DNA from 4 places in the Ensifer sp. ENS02 genome. Region 4 is predicted to be linked to each of the others. Evidence: predicted binding sites of a transcription regulator. Region 4 holds the regulator's gene; each other region holds the start of a gene.
The links. Region 4 encodes PhoB, which activates phosphate uptake and scavenging genes when phosphate is short. Its sites were predicted from a motif close to TGTCATNNANCTGTCAT; they were not measured.
Positions count from the first base shown of each region.

Region 1: the regulator PhoB is predicted to act here: its motif matches at 3,166-3,182, upstream of IB262_RS16365 (alkaline phosphatase).
Region 2: the regulator PhoB is predicted to act here: its motif matches at 3,427-3,443, upstream of IB262_RS22645 (DUF1045 domain-containing protein).
Region 3: the regulator PhoB is predicted to act here: its motif matches at 2,248-2,264, upstream of IB262_RS03850 (UDP-2,3-diacylglucosamine diphosphatase).

Region 1 covers NZ_JACVAO010000007.1:137,520-143,021, reverse strand. Annotated here, with positions in the region: gene IB262_RS16385 (PspA/IM30 family protein) at 1-118, opposite strand, end outside; gene IB262_RS16380 (hypothetical protein) at 279-782, opposite strand; gene IB262_RS16375 (hypothetical protein) at 1,024-1,185, shown strand; gene IB262_RS16370 (amidase) at 1,674-2,984, opposite strand; gene IB262_RS16365 (alkaline phosphatase) at 3,248-4,813, shown strand; gene typA (translational GTPase TypA) at 5,015-5,502, shown strand, end outside.
Region 2 covers NZ_JACVAO010000010.1:244,227-249,728, reverse strand. Annotated here, with positions in the region: gene phnD (phosphonate ABC transporter substrate-binding protein) at 1-741, shown strand, start outside; gene phnE (phosphonate ABC transporter, permease protein PhnE) at 911-1,873, shown strand; gene phnE (phosphonate ABC transporter, permease protein PhnE) at 1,883-3,400, shown strand; gene IB262_RS22645 (DUF1045 domain-containing protein) at 3,527-4,234, shown strand; gene IB262_RS22640 (alpha-D-ribose 1-methylphosphonate 5-triphosphate diphosphatase) at 4,236-5,375, shown strand; gene phnN (phosphonate metabolism protein/1,5-bisphosphokinase (PRPP-forming) PhnN) at 5,372-5,502, shown strand, end outside.
Region 3 covers NZ_JACVAO010000001.1:759,619-765,120, forward strand. Annotated here, with positions in the region: gene IB262_RS03845 (NADP-dependent malic enzyme) at 1-2,142, opposite strand, end outside; gene IB262_RS03850 (UDP-2,3-diacylglucosamine diphosphatase) at 2,316-3,155, shown strand; gene IB262_RS03855 (MFS transporter) at 3,253-4,473, shown strand; gene dgcA (N-acetyl-D-Glu racemase DgcA) at 4,425-5,408, opposite strand.
Region 4 covers NZ_JACVAO010000003.1:455,789-461,290, forward strand. Annotated here, with positions in the region: gene pstA (phosphate ABC transporter permease PstA) at 1-1,018, shown strand, start outside; gene pstB (phosphate ABC transporter ATP-binding protein PstB) at 1,032-1,847, shown strand; gene phoU (phosphate signaling complex protein PhoU) at 1,898-2,611, shown strand; gene phoB (phosphate regulon transcriptional regulator PhoB) at 2,814-3,497, shown strand; gene IB262_RS09525 (GcrA family cell cycle regulator) at 3,567-4,088, opposite strand; gene IB262_RS09530 (aspartate aminotransferase family protein) at 4,510-5,502, shown strand, end outside.

The DNA of each region.
Region 1 (5,502 bases), on a different contig from region 4:
CATCGAGCATCGCCAGCATGTCGGCGTAGGCAACGAAGGTTTCTTCCAGCGCGCGTCTGGCCTCCGCGTCCGGCGCGAGATCGTAGTACAAGATCGACGTGTGGTTGCCCAGAGCCATGAGCAATAACATAAAGCACCACTTTCGTGCTTTCAAGGATTGGCTCAGGTTTAAGTTGCAGTATTCTTCTGCTGAACGCGCGCAACGGTCGCGCGCCGGCAATGCGGGTTGCAGCGGGCGGAAAAGGGGCGCGTTGAAAGCGGACGATTGTCCGGCGGGTTCACTCCGCCGCGTTGTTGCGCAACCAGGTTTCCAGCGCGGCAATCACCGAGAGCCGCAGGCTTGCGCCCTTGGACAGGGCGCGGGTGAGGGACAGGTCGTCGCCGGCAAATCCCATCTCGGCCATGATGTCGTTCGCCCGCATCCGGCGGCGATTCATGATCGTGCGGATTTCGGCGATCGTTTCGGGGAGCAGGTAGCGACCGCTGGCAATCGCGGGGGGCGCTGCGAGCGGCGGATCGATATGAGCGTGTGGGGCAAGCCCGTCCGGGCCGCCATTGCTGCTAAGCCACTTGAGGAACGTTTCACGCTCGGTGGGGCTTGCCTTGGTCCAGGAATTCTTGAGCTTGTCGAGGCGCGTGCGCTCGTCCTTAAGCCCTGCCGCGATAAGCGCCTTGCGCAGCGACGGGATACGGCCGGCGATCAGATCCGCATGGATGTCGGGAAAATCGAGTTTCAGGCGCTGCACGTCCGCGGTTTCGTCGCTCTTGGTTTTCTTCGACATGCTCATTCCCGCGTCGTTCGTCGGCGACATGCTCTAGCGTGCTCGTGCGCCCGGCGCGAGCGAAATAGGTCGCTTTCCTCTATCCTTTGTCAGTCGACCCCGTTAGGGAGCGCATGGAGAATAACGCGACGCTGCGTGCTGTGCTCTTCGCCTGATGTCATGCATCCAGCTTTACGCAAGTCCCTTCGCCTATAGTCGCCTCAATGGCCGGGATGTGACACGGCGAATGAAGGACAATGATATGTCAAACGATATCGAGCATTACCGCGACCCATCCGACAAGATGGTTGCCCTCTATCTCGCGAACAATGACGGCGACGAACTGACCGATGTCTTGGTCGCCGCGCTTGAAGATGCCTTCCGCATCCTCCGTGACGAGATCTCCGGCGAAACGATGCATTGAGCGGAGCGCGTCTCCTCCACGAACTATTTTTCGAACGTAATCCACCATCGGTTGCGAATCGAATCAGGGATGTCCTGTTTTGACCGGGTTCCAATCGGCGACGCGTCGGATGTCGGGAGAGTTCGCGGCCACGTATCGCTTGCGCTAGGGGAGACGCACAAGCATGACATTTTCGATCTGGCATACGGTCATAGCGCTGCTGATTATCGGCGCACCGGTCTGGCTGATCCTTCGGGCCTCGAAGCGCTCACGCTAAAGCGCGTCGCAGATCAAGTCTGCTTCATCGCATATCGCTGTCGCAAAATCGGCGCGCACATCGCTCGGCATGCTTGGCGCATCAAGGCGCGAGCGACTGGCCTTAGAGAACAAGGCGTTGCGGGGTTCCGATTTCAATGGGATCCATGCCCGCTTGATGTCCTTCGACGACGACTGCCGAACCGGCCTGCTTGCAGGCCGGTGATTCATTCGATGACCATCGGGCGCGCCGTTCAAGCTTCCTGAAGCAGCGCCTCGGCTGAAAGGGCTGACGCCAGTACGGTCGCATCGGTTCCGTTTCTCCCAACCAGCATCAGTCCGGCCGGCCGCACAAGGCCTGGCATCGGCAGGGTGATAGCGGTGAGATCGAACTGGTTGGCGACTTGGCAGTTGCGCAGCAGCAGGCTCTCCACGCGGTCGTATTCCGCCGCGTCGGTGTCGACGCTTGCGATGGACACGGCCGCAATCGGCGTCGTCGGCAGTGCGATGAGATCGTAGGGCGAGAGCCGCTCGTCCATGGCGGCGGCGAGCGCATGCCGGGTTTGCAGCAGGGCCGAGATCGCCGCGTCGGGCACCAAAAGGCGGCGGCGAAGCGAGAACTTGACCCTTTCGTCGACTGGGACGGCCGCATCACCCAGCCATCCGGCGTGGATACGGCTTGCCTCCAGGCCCGCAATCGAGCCGATCCGCGTCGCTTGGCCGAGCTTCTCGATCAAGTCATCGATGGTGCAGTCGACGATCTCAGCACCCGCTTTGGCCAGTCGGTCGAGGCTTGCCGCAAAGGCGTCGGCGACTTCGGGGGAGAGGTCTTCAAACAGCCTGCCACGGGGGATGCCGATACGAAGACCCGCGACAGGGCGGGCGACAAGCGGCCTTGGCTGCTCGCCGGCCATCACAGCATCGGTCGCTGCACAATCGGCAACGGTCCGGGCGAGCGGTCCGAGCGAATCCAGAACCGGCGAGAGCGGAAAGGCGCCATCGAGCGGGATGCGGCTGGCTGTCGGCTTGAAGCCGACAATGCCGTTCAGCGCCGCGGGGATGCGGATCGAGCCACCGGTATCTGAACCGATGGCAATATCACAGGTGCCTTCTGCTGCCGACACGCCAGCGCCCGAGGATGAACCGCCGGGGATCAGGCTTTCGTCGGTGGCGTTGCCGGGTACCGGGTAGTGCGGATTGAGGCCGACGGCCGTAAACGCGAATTCGGTCATATGCGTCTTGCCGATAATGACCGCACCGGCAGCACGCAGCCGCTGGACAACGAGCGCGTCTTTTTGGGCCGGCGGCGCGTCGCGGCGGATGATGGAGCCGGCAAGCGTCGGTTCGCCGGCGATATCCAACAGGTCCTTGATTGAAACGATCTTGCCGTCGAGCGGCCCAAGGCTGTCCCCCGCCTGCCGGCGGCGGTCGGCCGCGTCTGCCTCGCTCCGCGCGCGCTCTTCGTAGAGCCGGACAAAAGCCTTTTCCTCGTGCCGGCGATCGTTGAGCCGGCTCAGGATCTGTTCCAGGCGGTCGCGGACGGAGACGTTGGCGGCATGGGACACGATGATCACCTGTCAATTTGTGTGGCCACCGAACGGGGGCAGGAGGCGGGTTCGTTGCCCGGATTCACCAAGGCCAACGCTGATCGCCTTTGATAACAGCATTGGCGGCGTTTGCCATCGTCCCATTGTCGCCGCGGCCAGCTCCGGCCTTCACCGAACTGTCGCCAAACCGTTCAAATAGTTTCATGCGGCTGTTACGTCGCTGACACCCAGATGACCAAAGGTCCGGCACGCGCGGTGGCGCTGCCGAATCGGAGGTCTGTTTGGCCGATATCCTCAAGACGCTTTCGAGGCGTTCTTTCCTGCTTTCCGCCGGTGCCGCGGGCTTCGTGGCCTCATCCGGTCTTGCGACACCCTTTTATGCACGCGGCTACGGCCGGCCGGAATTCATTCACGGCGTGCAATCGGGCGATGTCGATACGTCCTCCGGCATGATCTGGACACGGGTGGATCGCCCGTCGAAGGTGTCGGTCGAATACTCGACCACCGAGAGCTTCTCCAACCCCCTTCGCCTTGCCGATCTGACGGCGACGCCGCAGACGGATTGCGCGATCAAATGTTCGCTCGACGGGCTGCTGCCGGACCAGGATATTTTCTACCGCTTCACCGCCACGGATCTCTACGACGTCAACCGCGTCTCCGCGCCGGTCACCGGCCGGTTTCGCACCGCCCCCTTGCGCAAGCGCTCGATCCGCTTCGTCTGGTCTGGCGACACGGCCGGGCAGGGCTGGGGCATTGATGATGTCGGCATGAAGACCTATTCGACCATGCGCCAGCACGAGCCGGACTTCTTCATTCATTCCGGTGACACGATCTATGCCGATAACCCGATCCCTGACGAGATAGCGCTACGTGATGGCGGTGTCTGGAAGAACCGCGTGGTGACGCATGAGAAGCGTGACGTGGCGCGGACGCTGGAAGAATATCGCGGGCAATGGAAATACAATCTGCTCGACGAGCATGTGAGGCAACTCAACGCCGTGTGCCCCACTTTCTATCAATGGGACGACCACGAGGTGCTGAACAACTGGTCGGCCTCGACCGACCTGCGCGACGACGCGCGCTATCCGGAAAAGGATGTTGCCGTCTATGCCGAGCGGGCGGCGCGGGCGTTCCACGAGATGACGCCGATCCGCATGCCGGCAACGCAGCCCGGCCGCATCTTCCGCAAGATCGGCTATGGTCCGTTGCTCGACGTGTTCTTCGTTGACCTCAGATCCTATCGCGGCGCCAATCAGGGAGAAGACGGCGGCGGCGCCCTGTTCGGCTGGCGGCAGGTCGACTGGCTTAAGCGCGAACTTGCTGCCTCGCGGGCCACCTGGAAGGTGATCGCCTGCGACATGCCGATCGGTCTCGTCGTCTGGGACGATTACACCAACCGGCGCGGCTCGGACGCGATCGCCAATGGCGACAACGGTCCGCCCGCGGGGCGCGAACGCGAATTTGCCGATCTCTTGCGCTTCGTCCGCGACAACGGCATCGACAACCTCGTCTGGCTGACGGCGGACGTGCACTACACCGCCGCGCATCACTACGATCCCGCGCGCGGCGCATTCAAGGATTTCACGCCGTTCTGGGAGTTCGTGTCCGGTCCACTGCATTCCGGCACCTATGGGCCGAAGGAGCTCGACATGACCTTCGGGCCGGAGGTTCGCTTCATCAAGGCATCCGGCGGCGGCATCGACCAGAACCTGCCGCCATCGGCTGGTCTGCAGTTTTTCGGCATCGTCGATATCAACGGCCAGACGCAGCAGATGACGGTGCGGCTGATGGACCGGCAGGACCAGGAACTCTGGCGCGTGACGCTCGATCCGGCCGCAATTGCATGAGGAATTCGGTCGCGGCCAACAGCTTTGCAAACGGCGTTCGTGAGACCCCTGACGAGTGCAAACCCATGGCCTACCGGCATTTGAACACGACGCTCATGCGCGCGCCCCCCTTTCGCAATCGCAAAAAAACCTGTATGAGCGCGACCATTGAAAAAGCGGCGTGGCCCATCGGGGCTTGCCCTGAACCTTCCGAGACGAAAAATGAGCATTCGTAACATCGCGATTATCGCGCACGTCGACCATGGGAAAACGACCCTTGTTGACGAGCTCCTGAAGCAGTCGGGCTCGTTCCGCGAAAACCAGCGCGTTGCCGAACGCGTCATGGACTCCAACGACATCGAAAAAGAACGCGGCATCACCATCCTCGCCAAGGCGACTTCGGTCGAATGGAAGGGCGTGCGCATCAACATCGTCGACACCCCCGGCCACGCCGACTTCGGCGGTGAAGTCGAGCGCATCCTGTCGATGGTGGACGGCGCCATCGTTCTCGTCGACGCTTCCGAGGGCCCGATGCCGCAGACGAAGTTCGTCGTCGGCAAGGCGCTGAAGGTCGGCTTGAAGCCGATCGTCGCGATCAACAAGATCGACCGCCCGGACGGCCGCCACGAAGAAGTCATCAACGAAGTCTTCGACCTCTTCGCCAACCTCGACGCCTCTGACGAGCAGCTCGACTTCCCGATCCTCTACGG
Region 2 (5,502 bases), on a different contig from region 4:
GGCGTCGAGAAGGTCTCGCTGTTCCCGGCCGCCGACTATGACGGCGTCATCCAGGGCCTGCTCGGCGGCACGCTCGACTACGCCGAACTCGGCGCTTCCGGCTACGCCAAGATCTACCTCGCCAAGGCTGACGCCGTCGAGCCGATCCTGACGACCGTTCAGACCGACGGTTCGACCGGCTACCACTCGATCATGGTTGCCCGCAAGGATTCCGGCATCACCAAGATCGAAGACCTGAAGGGCAAGAAGCTCGGCTTCGCCGACCCGGACTCGACCTCGGGCTACCTCGTCCCGCTCGTCACGCTCCCGGAAGCGATCGGCGCCCCGGTCAAGGAATTCTTCGGTGAAACCGGCTTCGGCGGCGGTCACGAAAACCTCGTTCTCGAAGTCGTCAAGGGCACCTTCGATGCCGGCACGACCTTCGGCTCGGGCGTCGGCGAATTCAAGGACGGCTACACCTCGGGCAACCTGAAGAAGATGGTCGACAAGGGCATCCTCGACATGAACGACCTGGTCGAGCTCTGGAAGTCGCCGCTGATCCCGAACGGCCCGATCGTCGTGCGCAACACGATGAACGACGACATGAAGGCGAAGTTCAAGCAGTTCATGCTGGACCTGCCGAAGACCGACGCGGCCTGCTTCTCGGCCATCCAGGGCGGTGACTTCACCGGCTACACCGAAGTCAACGCCGACTTCTACAAGCCGATCATCGACGCCCGCAAGGCGACGATCGGCGGCTGATAGACCCGCACCACTCGGGAACGCTGGCCGCCCAAACGGCCAGCGTTTCACTGTTTGAAGGGGTGCTTTCGCATCCTTCGCCGCATTGTTTTCACGCATTTCCGGGGCGGAAAACCGCTTCGCACTTTACCTGGAAATGCTCAAGAGGCCGGCGAAAGCCGGAACGGTCATGGCAACTTCCCTGCTCCCGCGACATCTGAGCGACAACGGCGCCGTCATCGAGCGTCACTGGCAGGAACTCAGTTCCCGCCGCCGGCTCTATTCCTGGCTTGGCTTCGGCGTTCTCCTCCTGGCGCTATCGGGCTCGCTCTGGTTCGCCAACGATTCCAATGCCGGCAAGTTCTTCGACCGTTTGCCGCATTTCTTCGATTTCGTCGGCGATCTCGCGCCGCGCGACGGGCTAGAAATTTTCCGCGCCATGTTCGACCTGCCCTCGCCCTATGACGATGGCAGCTTCAAGTACAACTACCCCGAGGGCCGGCTGTACCTGACCGAAAGCTTCTACATCCCCGAATACGTGCACAAGATGCTGGAGACCGTGAACATCGCGATCTTCTCGACGGTGATCGGTACGGCCCTCGGTTTCGTGCTCTGCTTCCTTGCCGCGCGCAACCTGATGCCCAATCCGTGGATCCGCGGCATCGTTCGCCGCATCATGGAAGTTCTCCGGGCATTTCCGGAGGTGGTGATCGCCGGCTTCTTCCTCGCGATCCTCTCGCTCGGCCCCATTCCGGCGATCGCCGCGGTCTCGATCCACACGATCGGCGCGCTCGGCAAGCTCTTTTATGAAGTGGTCGAAAACGCCGACATGAAGCCGGACGAGGGCCTGCGGGCTGCCGGCGGCAACTGGATCGAGCGCGTCTGGTTCGGCATGGTGCCGCAGGTGCTGCCCAATTTCACCAGCTATTTCCTGCTGCGCCTCGAGATCAACGTGCGCGCCTCGACGATCATCGGCGCCGTCGGTGGCGGCGGCATCGGCGAATTGCTGCGCCTTTCGATCGGCCAGGGACACCAGGCCAAGACCCTTGCAATCGTCCTCCTGCTGTTTGCGACCATTTTTGCCGTCGACCAGTTTTCCGCCTGGCTTCGCCGCCGCCTCGTTGGCGAGCAGGCCTTCCAGCTTGCCCAGTAGGTGCGTACCATGACCACGACCACACGATTGAACCCGATGGAAATGGACGCGATCGCGAGCCGCCATCCCGACCTCCTCAAATCCTCGACCTCCAGCCGCGTGCGCACCGCAGCCATCGCCGGCGGCGTCGTCGTCTACCTCATCTTCAGCTGGTGGTTCTTCTCGATCGGCCACGTGCTCGGCAATGCCAATTGGGGCATCGCCGGCACCTACCTCGCCGACTGGGTTTCCTATGAGGTACGCCCGGAAATCCACGTCGCCCCCGACCGTACGATGCGTCTCAACTATCAGCGCAATTCGCCGCTCGGGCCCAATCCCAATCCGGATTGGGTGGAGCTCGACAGGCAGACGGTGACGCGCCAGGTCGAGATACCGGCCTCCACCGCGCAGGCGGTCAAGCCGAAGGCAAGCTCGTCGTTCAGCTTCATGGCGCCCGGCTCCGCGCTCGGTGGCACAGCCGCTGCCGAAACGCAGAACCGTATCGAAACCCGGACGGAAGACGTGCTGACGCGCGTCGTCGTAACCTACGACCGCTCGACCAGGATCGAGATCGCCGATGGCCTGGTGAAGGCTACCCATGGCGGCGACACGTTTGTGATGACCGTAGACGGCGTCGACACGGTGAGGCCGCAGGGCCAACTGCCCGCCTGGGCGACACAGAAGCGGCCAGGCGAAAAGATCGTGCTTGCCTTTGGCGCCACCGGGTGGGCTGAAGTGGAAGGCGACGAGGTTTCCGTCCGCAACCGCTTCTTCGGTTGGGCGAACTTCCTGTTCGACACCAACTCGCCATTCTTCGGCAAAAGCTATGGCGAGGTCGTCGCGCTCATCACATCCGGCGAACAGATCGACCCGACGCGTTCGAACCTTTCGCTCGCCTGGAACAACATCCTCTATAACGCCGAATGGCAGCATCTGGACGTCTGGACGAAGCTGTTGCAGACGGTCGTCATGGCTTTCGTCGGCACGCTCTTTGCGTCGCTGATCGCCTTCCCGCTCTGCTTCCTTGCCGCCAGAAACATCACGCCGAGCTTCCTGACCAACCAGGTGGTCAAGCGCTTCTTCGACTTCCTGCGGTCGGTGGACATGTTCATCTGGGCACTGTTCTTCACCCGCGCCTTCGGCCCCGGACCGCTTGCCGGCATCTCCGCGATCTTCTTCACCGACACCGGTACGCTCGGCAAACTCTATTCCGAGGCGCTGGAAAACATCGATGACAAGCAGCGCGAGGGCGTGAAGTCGGTCGGAGCGACGCCGCTTGCCGTGCAGCGCTTCGGCGTGCTTCCGCAGGTGCTGCCGGTTTTTGCCAGCCAGGCGCTCTACTTCTGGGAATCGAACACTCGCTCGGCGACGATCATCGGCGCCGTCGGCGCCGGCGGTATCGGCCTCAAACTCTGGGAAGCGATGCGTACCAATTCCGATTGGGAAAATGTCGCCTATATGGTGCTTCTGATCTTGCTGGTTGTCTTTATTTTCGACAGCATCTCGAACGCGTGCCGTTCGCGCCTGATGGGCAGCAAGGCACATTGACGACAGCCAAGCATTTGCGTGTCCGCCATCATGATGTTGTCATGGAAATCGGCTAGCTGCGCATCGCATCCCGCAAACAATCGATCCGCCGCCCGGCGGACCGGTCGCTACAAGAAAGTGAAGACCGTGCGTTATGCCATCTATTTCGCGCCGCCGGCGGACGACCGGCTGTCGCAGGTCGCGTCCCGTTGGCTGGGGCGCGACGCCTTTACCGGTGAGGACCTCACGCTTCCGACGATCGCCGGGATTGACGAAGAGACGCAACGCACATTGACGGCTGACCCGCGGCGCTACGGTTTCCACGGTACGCTCAAGGCTCCCTTCGAGCTTGCCGAAGGCCGGGACGAAGACGAGCTCCTAAGTATTTTCGAGTGCTTTGCCGCCGACCTCGACCCGTTCGAGATCCCCGAAATCGTGCTGCACCAGTTGGGCCCGTTCTTCGCACTCGTGCCGTCCGCGCCTTGCGTCGACCTGCTGGATTTGGCCGAAGACGCCGTTCACCGCTTCGACCCGTTCCGCGCGCCGCTGTCGGACGCCGACTTTGCCCGCCGCAAGCCAAACAGCCTGCCTGAGCGCCAGAGGCGCTACCTCAAAGAATGGGGCTATCCCTATGTTTTCGAAGAGTTCCAGTTCCACCTGACCTTGACTGGCCCGGTGCCCACGGAAACCAGCGGCGTGATGCGTACCGCGCTCGAAACCACCTTTGCCGAGCATATCGGCAAGCCACTTCACGTCACGTCAGTCGCGCTCTTCGTCGAACCGGAGCGCGGCGCACCCTTTACTGTCCGCTCCCTGCTGCCGCTCGGCAGCGACACCCAACGAAAGATCGCATGAGATGAGCAAAGAACAGGTTTTGACCAACGCCCGCATCGTCCTCGAGGATAGTATCCTCGACGGTTCGGTGCTGATCCGCGACGGCAAGATTGCCGACATTTCCGAGGGCACGGTTGCCAGCGGCGAGGACTTTGAAGGCGACTATCTGATCCCCGGCCTCATCGAGCTGCACACCGACCACCTCGAAGCCCACTACTCGCCGCGCCCGGGCGTGCGCTGGCTGAAGATCGCGGCAATCCAGGCCCATGACGCACAGGTGGTCACCTCCGGCATCACCACGGTCTTCGACTGCCTGCGTCTCGGCTCCGACGAGGATGGCGGCTTCCAGAAGGGCGAGATGCGCAGCATGGCCGACGCGCTGGCCCAGGCCAAGGAAGAGGGTCGCCTTCGCGCCGATCACCTGATCCACCTGCGCTGCGAAGTTTCAACGTCCGACGTGCTCGAACACTACGAGGACTTCCAGAACGATCCGCAGGTCAAGCTCGTCTCGCTGATGGACCATGCGCCGGGCCAGCGCCAGTTCCAGACGATGGACCAGTACACGCTCTACTACAAAGCCAAGCGCGGCTTCTCGGACGAAGAATTCGCGCGCTTCGTCGAGCGGCAGCAGGCGTTGTCGGCCAAGTATGCCGGTCCGCACCGCACCGCGCTCGCCGAGGCCTGTGCGGCCCGCGGCATCACGATCGCCAGCCATGACGACGCGACCGTCGACCACGTCGAGGAATCGATCGGCTTCGGCATCAAGCTTGCGGAGTTCCCGACGAGCTTCGAGGCCGCCGAGGCGTCGCACCGCGCGGGCCTCAGCGTTCTGATGGGCGCGCCGAACATCGTGCGCGGCAAGTCGCACTCCGGCAACATCGCCGCCCGCGATCTCGCCGAGCGCGGCGTGCTCGACGTGCTGTCGTCGGACTATGTGCCCTTCAGTCTGATCCACGCCCCCTTCGTGCTCTCCGACGAACTCGACGCCGTCGACCTGCCAAAGGCAATCGCCATGGTGACGTCGACGCCGGCGCGTACCGTCGGTCTCGATGACCGCGGCCGCATCGGCGTCGGCCTTCGCGCCGATATCGCTCGCGTCCATCGCAAGGAAGGCATCCCGGTCGTGCGCTCCGTCTGGCGCGAAGGACGGCGTGTCGCATGAGCGCGAACAACCAGGGCGGCGCGCTTGTCGTCGTTGTTGGACCGAGCGGCGCCGGCAAGGACAGCGTCATGGGCTTTGCCGCCCGGCATTTCGCGGATTGTCACGACGTGCATTTCGTCCGCCGCGT
Region 3 (5,502 bases), on a different contig from region 4:
ATCGAGATTGGGGAAAACCAGCAGATTGGCTTCGCTCGACAGGCTGCTGTCCGGCATGACGCGCTGGCGCAACGCTTCCGAGATCGCCGCATCGCCGTGCATTTCGCCGTCGACCTCGAGATCGGGCGCGAGTTCCCGCACGAGCTGCAGCGCCGTGCGCATCTTGGTGGCGCTCTCCGAATCGCGCGAACCGAAGTTCGAATGCGAGACGAGGGCGGCGCGTGGAGTGATGCCGAAGCGGCGGATTTCCTGTGCCGCCATGACCGTCGTCTGGGCGATCTCTTCGGCGCTCGGGCAGTAGCTCACATAGGTGTCGGTGAAGAAAGTTGCGCCGCGCTGCGAGATCAGCAGGCTCAAGGCCGAGAAATCGAGCACGCCGTCGCGCTTGCCGATGATCTGCGATACGTCGCGCAGGTGCTTGCTGTAGCGCCCTTCGACGCCGCAGATCAACGCATCGGCTTCGCCGCGCTTGACCGAGAGCGCGCCGATGACGGTCGTGTTGGTGCGCACGATCGTGCGGGCGGCTTCCGGGATGACGCCGAGACGGCCGACGAGGGCAAAATAGTCCTCGACATAGTCGCGGTAGCGCGGATCGCCTTCGGGGTTGACGACCTCGAAATCGACATCCGGACGGATGCGCAGGCCATAGCGACGCAGGCGCGTCTCGATGATCTGCGGACGGCCGATCAGGATCGGTCGGGCCGTGCCTTCTTCGAGCAACACCTGGGCGGCGCGCAGCACGCGTTCGTCTTCGCCTTCGGCAAAGATAACCCGGTTCTTCTGGGCGTTCTTGGCGGCGGCAAAGACGGGCTTCATGATGAAGCCCGAGCGGAAGACGAAGCGGTTCAGCTTGTCGAGATAGGCGTCATAGTCCTGGATCGGACGGGTGGCGACGCCGCTTTCCTCGGCTGCCTTCGCAACCGCCGGCGCGATACGCAGGATAAGGCGCTGATCGAACGGCGAGGGGATCAGGTAGTCCGGGCCGAAGACCGGGGTCTCGCCGGAATAGGCGCGGGCGGCAACATCGGAGGGCTCTTCGCGGGCAAGACCGGCGATGGCGCGTACGGCCGCCATCTTCATTTCTTCGTTGATCGTGCTTGCGCCGCAGTCGAGCGCGCCGCGGAAGATATGCGGGAAGCAGAGAACGTTGTTGACCTGGTTCGGGAAGTCCGAGCGGCCGGTGCAGATCATCGCGTCCGGACGGGCTTGGCGGGCGGCTTCCGGCATGATTTCCGGCGTCGGATTGGCGAGCGCCATGATCAGCGGCTTTTCGGCCATCTGCGCCAGCAGTTCCGGCTTCAGGACGCCGGCGGCCGAAAGGCCGAGGAAGACGTCAGCGCCGCCGGTGCTGTCGGCAAGCACGCGGTTGCTGCTATCCTGCTCGTAGACGGACTTCCATTCGTCCATCAGCACCTCGCGGCCCTTGTAGACGAGGCCTTCGAGGTCATGGACCCAGATGTTTTCGCGCTTGGCGCCGAGCGTCACGAGAAGGTTGAGACAGGCGAGTGCGGCGGCACCTGCGCCCGAGGTGACGATCTTGGCGGTCGCGATGTCCTTGCCGGCGAGTTCGAGGCCGTTGAGGATGGCGGCGGCGACGATGATCGCGGTTCCGTGCTGGTCGTCGTGGAAGACAGGGATCTGCATCTTTTCACGCAGGCGCCGCTCCACCTCGAAACATTCGGGCGCCTTGATGTCTTCAAGGTTGATGCCGCCGAAGGTCGGCTCGAGCGCCGAGATTACGTCGACCATGCGCTCGATGCTCGACGCGTCGATTTCGATGTCGAAGACGTCGATGCCGGCAAACTTCTTGAAGAGGACGGCCTTGCCCTCCATGACGGGCTTGGAAGCCAGCGGACCGATATTGCCGAGACCGAGGACGGCCGTGCCGTTGGAGATGACCGCGACCAGGTTGGCGCGCGCTGTGTAATCGGCGGCTGTTTCCGGATTGTCACGAATGGCGATGCAGGGGGCTGCAACCCCTGGCGAATAGGCAAGAGCCAGGTCGCGCTGGTTGCCAAGCGGCTTGGTGGGCTGGATTTCGAGCTTTCCCGGGCGTGGGTAACGGTGGAAGAAAAGGGCCTGCTGGTCGATGTCGCCGCTGGCCGGACCGGTATGGGATTTCGTCTTGTCGCCCGTATTCATGCTCTCACATTCCTCATTCGTGGTCGTGCCTTTTGGCATGAATTCGAAGCGAGGTACAGTTTTGCAGTGCTGATTTCAGCGGGGGGACCGGTGACGCAATGTTGATGTCATCTTCCTGAAACACGAGTCTGGTTTCACGAAGGCAGAAAGCATAACCTGAAGACGAGGCTCGCATGATGGCGGCGCAGCAAGACAACTCCGTACGAAAGCTCAGGACGTTGTTCATCTCGGACGTCCATCTCGGCTCGAAGGCCGCCAAGACCGACTACCTGCTCGACTTCCTGCGGCATCATGAAGCGGAGACGATCGTTCTGGTCGGCGACATCGTCGACGGCTGGCGGTTGAAGCGCAGCTGGTACTGGCCGCAGAACTGCAACGACGTGGTGCAAAAGCTCCTGCGCAAGGCGCGCAAGGGCGCCCGCATCGTTTACATCCCCGGTAATCACGATGAATTCCTGCGCGACTTTCCGGGCGTGCATTTCGGCGGCATCGAGGTGGCGCAACGCTACATGCACGAGGGGGCCGACGGCCGTAAATATCTCGTGCTGCACGGCGACGAATTCGACGTCGTCGTGCGCAACGCCCGCGTGCTCGCCTATCTCGGCGATTGGGCCTACGACACGGCGATCGCCATCAATATCGGGCTTGCTGCGGTCCGCCGACGTCTCGGCATGCCGTATTGGTCGTTCTCGTCCTGGGCGAAGCTTCAGGTCAAGCACGCCGTCAACTTCATCGGCGAGTTCCAGAAGGTGGTCGCCGAGGAGGCGCGCCGTCACGATGCGCAGGGCGTGATCTGTGGTCATATCCACCATGCTGTCATCGAGGAGATCGGCGACATCCGCTACATCAACACCGGCGACTGGGTGGAAAGCTGCACGGCGATTGCCGAGCACCACGATGGCATGATGGAACTGATCACCTGGCACCAGATGCGCGGCGGCGCCAGCGAAGGCGAAGCCTCTGGTGAAGCGGACAAACTGCTCGCCCAACTGCTGACCCAGCGCGCGGCCTGACCTTCGCGGCGCAGCGATATTCCTGTCGCGAAAACTAGGTTATGGCGAGGAGCGCCCGGCTCGTGCTAGAGATCGGGCACAGCCATCAGGTCAGACGATGATTCCCTTCCAAGCGCCCGCCTATGTGGGCCCTCCGCCGCGCCATTTTGCGCTTCGCATTGCTTTGCTCTTCTGTGCGCCGCTGATCGTCAACGGCTTCGCGATGCCATATTTCCCGATGTGGCTGAGCACGCTGTCGATGAGCGACTTCGAGATCGGCGTCGTTCTGGCGTTGCCGATGTTCGTGCGCGTCATCACGGCGCCGATCGCCGGCGTCATTGCCGATAGGCTCGGCGAGCGGGCGATCGTCCTGATCTGGTCCGGTTTCCTGTCGCTCGCAACGGCCGTGGTTCTGTTCTATTTCCGCGAATTCTGGCCGGTGCTGCTGATCTATACGCTGCAGTCGGCCGTCTATTCTCCCTATGTGCCGATCGTCGAGGCGATCGCGCTTTCAGGCGTGCGGCGCTGGGGCTTCGACTACGCCCATATGCGGCTCTGGGGCTCGGTCGCCTTCATCGGCGCGACGATGCTCGGCGGCTGGATGGTGGGCATCTTCGGCAGCGACATGGTGCTGCCGGCGATGGCGATCGGCTTCGGCCTGACGATCATCATGGCCTATGCCGCGCCACGGGTCGGCAAGCCGAGGCGGCCGTCACCGATCACGGCATTGACGGAGCCGCCGCCGAAGTCGCTGCGGCAGCTCGACCTGCAGCTGCTTCTGATCGGGGTGACGCTGGTCAACGCCAGCCACGCGATGCTCTTTGCCTTCTCGGCGATCTATTGGCAGCACATCGGCTACAGCGGTACCGAGATCGGCCTGCTCTGGAGCGCGGGCGTCGCGGCGGAAGTGACGATGTTCATCTTCGCCAAGGCGATCAGCCGCCGTTTCAGCGTCTGGGTGATGATCCTGTCCGGCTGCTTTCTCGCCGTGGTGCGCTGGATCATCTTCCCGATGGATCTCGGCTTCAGCGGCTATTTCATCCTGCAGTGCTTCCACGCTTTCACCTATGCGATCATGCACACCGGCATGCAGCACAAGCTGGTCGAGCGGGTGGTGGAATCACAGGAAGCGTCGGCGCAGGGGCTCTACTTCTTCTATACCGGTATCTTCACCGCGATCTTCACGTTCCTGTCCGGCTATTTCTACGCTTGGTACGGGGTGAACGGCTTCTATTCAATGTCGGTCGTCGCCTTTGCCGGCTGCTGCTTTGCCGTCACCGCCTGGTATCTTCAACCCCAGAGGCGCGGCTCCGGCGGGAAGACAAGCGAGGCCTCGTAGCGCAGGCCGGGCTCGCGATCCTGCGCCAGCAGCAGCGGCCCGTCGAGATCGACGAAATCCGCGCCTTGCGCCACCAGGATCGCCGGCGCCATCGCGAGCGAACTGCCGACCATGCAGCCGACCATGACCTTGAGCCCGAGCGAGACCGCCTCATCGCGCATGCGCAGTGCCTCGGTCAGGCCGCCGGTCTTGTCGAGCTTGATGTTGACGGCGTCGTAACGCCCGACGAGAGCGGCGAGGTCGCCGGTCGCGTGCACGCTTTCATCAGCGCAGATCGGAACGGGACGGGCGATCGTTGCCAACGCCTCGTCGCGGCCGGCGGGAAGCGGCTGCTCGATCAGGTCGATCCGTTCCTCGGCGCAGATCGCAAAGTGATAGGCAAGCGTTTCGGGCGTCCAGCCCTCGTTGGCGTCGAGGATGATGCGGCTTTCCGGTGCGCCGGCGCGCACCGCACGGATGCGGGCAGCATCATCCGACGTGCCGACCTTGACCTTGAGGAGCGCGCGGTGGGCATATTTGGCGGCCTGCTCGCGCATCGCGTCGGGCTCGGCAAGCGAAAGCGTATAGGCCGTGGTCAATGCTTCCGGTGAAGAAATGCCGGCAAGAACATGGGCCGACTTGTTTTTCTGCTTTGCTTCCAGATCCCACAGCGCGCAATCGACGGCGTTGCGGGCAGCACCCGGCTTCATCTCGCGCTGCAGGTCGGCGCGGCTGAGCCCGGCCTCGATGTGGTGGCGGATGGCGGCGATTTCGGCGAGCACCGTGTCGATTGTCTCGCCGTAGCGGCCGTAGGGAACGCATTCGCCGGAGCCCGTATGGACATCGTCTGCGATGCGGCAAGTGACGACGCTTGCCGTCGTCTTGGAGCCGCGCGAGATCGTAAACGTGCCCGCAATCGGGAAATGTTCCACGGTGGCATCGAGGGAAAGTGACATGAAAGCGTCTCCGGCAGGTAATCTGTTGGCCCGGCGTCATAGCGCCGCAACGTTCGGGTGACAGCAAAGGTGCGAGCCGTTATGACGGTGGAAG
Region 4 (5,502 bases):
GCGCGACGCGCTCGTCAAGCAGCTCGGCATCGACGCCACCAAGCGGCCGCAGGTCAAGCAGGCGACCGACATGGTTTCCGCGAGCTCCCGCACGCTATTGCGCGACATGGTCGCCGCGGACCCGTCGATCATCGGCAAGACGGTTCCCGTCACGCTGCTGGCCGAGGCCAACATCGACTCCGCCTTCAAGGGCCAGATCGATCTCTCGGTCGATGAGGGCAAGCGCAAGGTCAAGGACCAGCAGGTCACCTGGATGAACGAGCTGGCGAGCGCCGGCATCCTGAAGAAGAGCTTCAACACCGGCATCTTCACCTTTGGCGCCTCCAGCCGTCCCGAAGCGGCAGGCGTCGGCGTCGCGGCCCTCGGTTCGCTCTACATGATGCTGATCGTGCTGGTGCTGTCGCTTCCGATCGGCGTCGCCGCCTCGATCTACCTCGAGGAGTTTGCGCCGAAGAACCGGCTGACCGACCTGATCGAGGTCAACATCAACAACCTCGCGGCCGTTCCGTCGATCGTCTACGGCCTCCTGGGTCTCGCCGTCTTCATCAACTTCGCCGGCATGCCGCGCTCGGCAGCCGTCGTCGGTGGCTTCGTGCTGACGTTGATGACCCTGCCGACGATCATCATCGCCACCCGTGCGGCGTTGAAGGCGGTCCCGCCGTCGATCCGCTCGGCGGCCCTCGGTCTCGGTGCGTCGAAGATGCAGACCATCTTCCACCACGTGCTGCCGCTGGCGATGCCGGGCATCCTGACCGGCACCATCATCGGTCTTGCCCACGCGCTTGGTGAAACCGCGCCGCTGCTCCTGATCGGCATGGTCGCCTTCGTCGTCGATTTTCCCGGTTCGCCGATGGAACCGTCGACGGCACTGCCGGTGCAGATCTACATGTGGGCCAACGAGGCGGAACGCGCCTTCGTCGAGCGCACCTCCGGCGCAATCATCATTCTTCTCATCTTCCTGGTCGTCATGAACCTTGGAGCCATTCTGTTGCGACGTCGCTTTGAGCGCCGCTGGTAGTGAGGTAATTACTATGAACATCATGTCAGAAGCAGCAGTCGAGAAGGCTCTGGATCAGAAAATGAACACCGTGCCCTACAAGATGATCGGCAAGGATGTGTCGGTCTATTACGGCGAGAAGCGTGCGCTTTTCGACGTCAACCTCAACATCCGCGAGAACACGGTCACGGCGCTGATCGGTCCTTCGGGTTGCGGCAAGTCGACCTTCCTGCGCACGCTGAACCGCATGAACGACACGATCGAGAACTGCCGCGTCACCGGCAAGATCACGCTCGACGAGGACGACATCTACGACCCGACGATCGACGTCGTCGAGCTTCGCGCCCGCGTCGGCATGGTCTTCCAGAAGCCGAACCCGTTCCCGAAGTCGATCTACGACAACGTCGCCTACGGTCCGCGGATTCACGGACTTGCGCGCACCAAGGCCGACTTTGACGAAGTGGTCGAGACCAGCCTGCAGAAGGCCGGTCTGTGGAACGAGGTAAAGGACCGTCTGCAGGAGCCCGGCACCGGCCTTTCCGGTGGTCAGCAGCAGCGCCTCTGCATCGCACGCGCCGTCGCCGTGAGCCCGGAAGTCATCCTCATGGACGAGCCGTGCTCGGCTCTCGATCCGATCGCGACGGCCAAGGTCGAAGAGCTCATCCACGAGCTGCGCACGAACTTCACGATCGTCATCGTGACCCACTCGATGCAGCAGGCCGCCCGCGTTTCGCAGCGCACCGCCATGTTCCACCTCGGCAATCTCGTCGAGGAGAACGACACCGACAAGATGTTCACCAATCCGGATGACCAGCGCACCCAGGATTACATCATGGGCCGCTTCGGCTGAGGCCGCATAAGGCTGCAACAGTAACTGCAAAGCGCCCGTAAGGATCGACGATCATGTCCATGCATATCATGTCCGCCTATGACGAAGAACTGAAGTACCTGACGCGCCGCATCTCGGAGATGGGCGGCCTCGCCGAACAGATGGTCGCCGAGTCCGTTCGCGCGCTGGTCAACTCCGACCTGGCTCTCGCACAGAAGGTGATCTCGGACGACACCGTCCTCGACGACGCCGAGCGCCAGATCGGTGAGAAGGCGATCGTCACGATCGCCAAGCGTCAGCCGGTCGCCGCCGACCTGCGTGAGATCATGGGGTCGATCCGCATCGCCTCCGATCTGGAGCGCGTCGGCGACCTCGGCAAGAACACCGCCAAGCGCGTGATCGCGGTCGCCGGCTCCGGCATTCCGCGCAAGCTCGCCCGTGGCCTCGAGCATCTGGCAGAGCTCGCTCTCGTCCAGCTCAAGGAAGTGCTCGACGTCTACGCCTCGCGCTCGCCGGAAAAGGCCAACAGCATCCGCGAGCGTGACGAGGAGATCGACGCGATCTACACCTCGCTGTTCCGCGAGCTCTTGACCTACATGATGGAAGATCCGCGCAACATCACGCCCTGCACGCATCTTCTGTTCTGCGCCAAGAACATCGAGCGCATCGGCGACCACGCGACCAATATCGCTGAGACGATCTATTACATGGCGACGGGTGCTCAGCCGGAAGGCGAGCGTCCGAAGGATGACACCACGTCGACGCTGGGCTCGGTCAACGACTGAGCGCCAAGCGCGCCGTAAGCATGCATGCCCCTTGAAATCTGATCCGGTCGCGGCTTCGGTCGCGGCCCCGAATTCCTGTATCTGAAGCATGCGGTTTTCGCCCCGCCTTTGAAAACGGCGGATGTGCTCCAGATTTAGAGTGTCTGAGCGCCGGCCGGGCCGATGAGCCCAAAGGCCGCCCGCGGTAAGGAGACGTTACCTGATGTTGCCAAAAATCGCCGTAGTCGAAGACGAAGAGGCGCTGAGCGTTCTGCTGCGTTACAATCTGGAAGCCGAGGGCTTCGACGTCGATACGATCCTGCGGGGCGACGAGGCGGAGATCCGGCTTCAGGAGCGGCTGCCCGACCTGCTTATCCTCGACTGGATGCTGCCCGGTGTTTCCGGCATTGAACTTTGCCGTCGGCTGCGCCAGCGTCCGGAGACCGAACGTCTGCCGATCATCATGCTGACGGCGCGAGGCGAGGAAAGCGAGCGCGTCCGGGGTCTGGCGACGGGTGCCGACGACTACGTGGTCAAGCCCTTCTCGACGCCGGAGCTGATGGCGCGCGTCAAGGCGATGCTGCGCCGGGCAAAGCCCGAGGTGCTCTCGACGCTGCTTCGCTGCGGCGACATCGAACTCGACCGCGAGACCCACCGCGTTCATCGCCGCAGCCGCGAAGTGCGCCTCGGCCCGACCGAGTTCCGTCTTCTGGAGTTCCTCATGTCCTCGCCGGGCCGCGTCTTCTCTCGCTCGCAGCTTCTGGATGGCGTCTGGGGGCATGACATCTATGTCGACGAGCGCACCGTCGACGTGCATGTCGGTCGTCTGCGCAAGGCTCTGAACTTCTCGAACATGCCCGACGTCATCCGCACCGTTCGCGGCGCCGGCTATTCGCTCGAAAGCTGAGCGGTCTGAAAGTCGCCAACAAAAAAAGGGGCCGATCGGCCCCTTCCTTTATCAATGCGGTCCAGCTTCTTAGCGAGCCCTGCGGCGCTCCCCCGACGGCTGGTAGGCCAGCCGAGCATGGAAGGTGCAGTAAGGCGAGGCTTCCGGGGAATCGTTGCCGCAGAAGTGAAACTCTTCCTTCAGCGGGTCGCCGATCGGCCACTTGCAGGTGCGCTCGGTGAGCTGGGTCAGCTCGAGGCGGCGCGACATCGGCACGACAACGTCGGTGCGGGTGCTGAAATCCTGCTCGGCAACGAGATCGACTTCGATTTCTTCCTTGAGAACGACAGCGCCGGCCGCGCGTGCAACCGGGCGGGTCGAAACGCGCGAAGCGTAGTTCGGTGCGCGCGGTGCCGAAGTCGGGCGCTTCGGACGGGCTGCCGTCGTGGTGCTGCCGCCGGCCTTGGCGCGACCTGGCAGGCTCAGGCGGTGAACCTTGCCGATGACAGCGTTACGGCTGACGCCGCCGAGCTGTGCCGCGATCTGGCTTGCGCTCAGGCCCTCGGACCAAAGCTTCTTCAGTTTCTCCACCCGCTCGTCAGTCCAGTTCATTTCTGCACTCTCCGTTCTCAGCGTTGGGGATGGCAGAATCCCTCACCGCACCCCGGCTAAACCCCGGGGTTGCAAACGCGATAACTCTTTTGGTGACTAGGTCCGCCGCATGCGTCTAGTAATTGAATGTTAACGTACTGACCGCTGGACTCTGTGGCAAGAGTCCCGGGAATCAGGCCGAATCGATTTCGTAGTTTTCCCCAACTTGCTTGGCCAGCGTTGCATTTTTGCAAGCCCTCCCGGACGATTTTTCTGCTGCCAGGAATCGACCCTTCATGTTGCGCTGCAAGGCTTGGTTTTGTTGACATTGCAGCGCGAAATGGGAATAGTGCCTGCGCCGCCGAAAGGCGGCATTTTTGATTTTTATCGGCCCGCGTGAGGCGCGGGATCGATGTCGATCTGGAGTGAAGGAGAGCCTCGCATGACTGCAACCACGCCGCTTTACGATACCTACATGCGCGCGCCGTTGCGTTTCGAGCGAGGAGAGGGCGCCTGGCTGATCGCTGAAGACGGCACGCGTTATCTCGATTTCGGTGCCGGCGTTGCCGTGAACTCGCTCGGCCACGCGCACCCGCACCTGGTCGAAGCGCTGAAGGCGCAGGCCGACAAGGTCTGGCACCTGTCCAACCTTTATGAAATTGCGGGCCAGGAAAGCCTCGGCCGCCGGCTGACGGCGGTGACCTTTGCCGACAAGGTCTTCTTCACCAATTCGGGCGCGGAAGCGCTGGAATGCGCCATCAAGACGGCACGGCGTTACCACTTCTCCAAGGGCCACCCGGAGAAGTTCCACGTCATCACCTTCGAAGGCGCCTTCCACGGCCGCACGATCGCGACGATCGCCGCCGGTGGTCAGCAGAAATACATCGAAGGTTTCGGGCCGAAGGCGCCGGGCTTCTACCAGGTTCCGTTCGGCGACATCGCCGCGGTCAAGAATGCGATTACCGAGGAAACCGCAGCGATCCTGATCGAGCCGATCCAGGGCGAGGGCGGCATCCGTCCGGCGACCAAGGAGTTCATGCAGGAACTGCGCGCGCTCTGCGACGAGTTCGGCCTGCTCTTGATCCTCGATGAGGTCCAGACCGGCGTCGGCCGCACCGGCAAGCTGTTTGCCCATGAATGGGCGGATATCCGTCCGGATATCATGGCGGTCGCCAAGGGTATCGGCGGTGGCTTCCCGTTCGGCGCCTGCCTCGCGACTGAGGAAGCCGCATCTGGTATGGTGGCGGGCACGCATGGCTCCACATATGGCGGCAACCCACTGGCCATGGCCGTCGGCAACGCCGTGCTCGACGTCGTTCTGGCCGACGGATTCCTGACGCATGTGCGCGATGTCGCGCTGGTCTTCCGCCAGGGCCTTGCGTCGCTCAAGGACCGTTTCCCTGATGTCATCGAGGACATCCGCGGCGACGGTTTG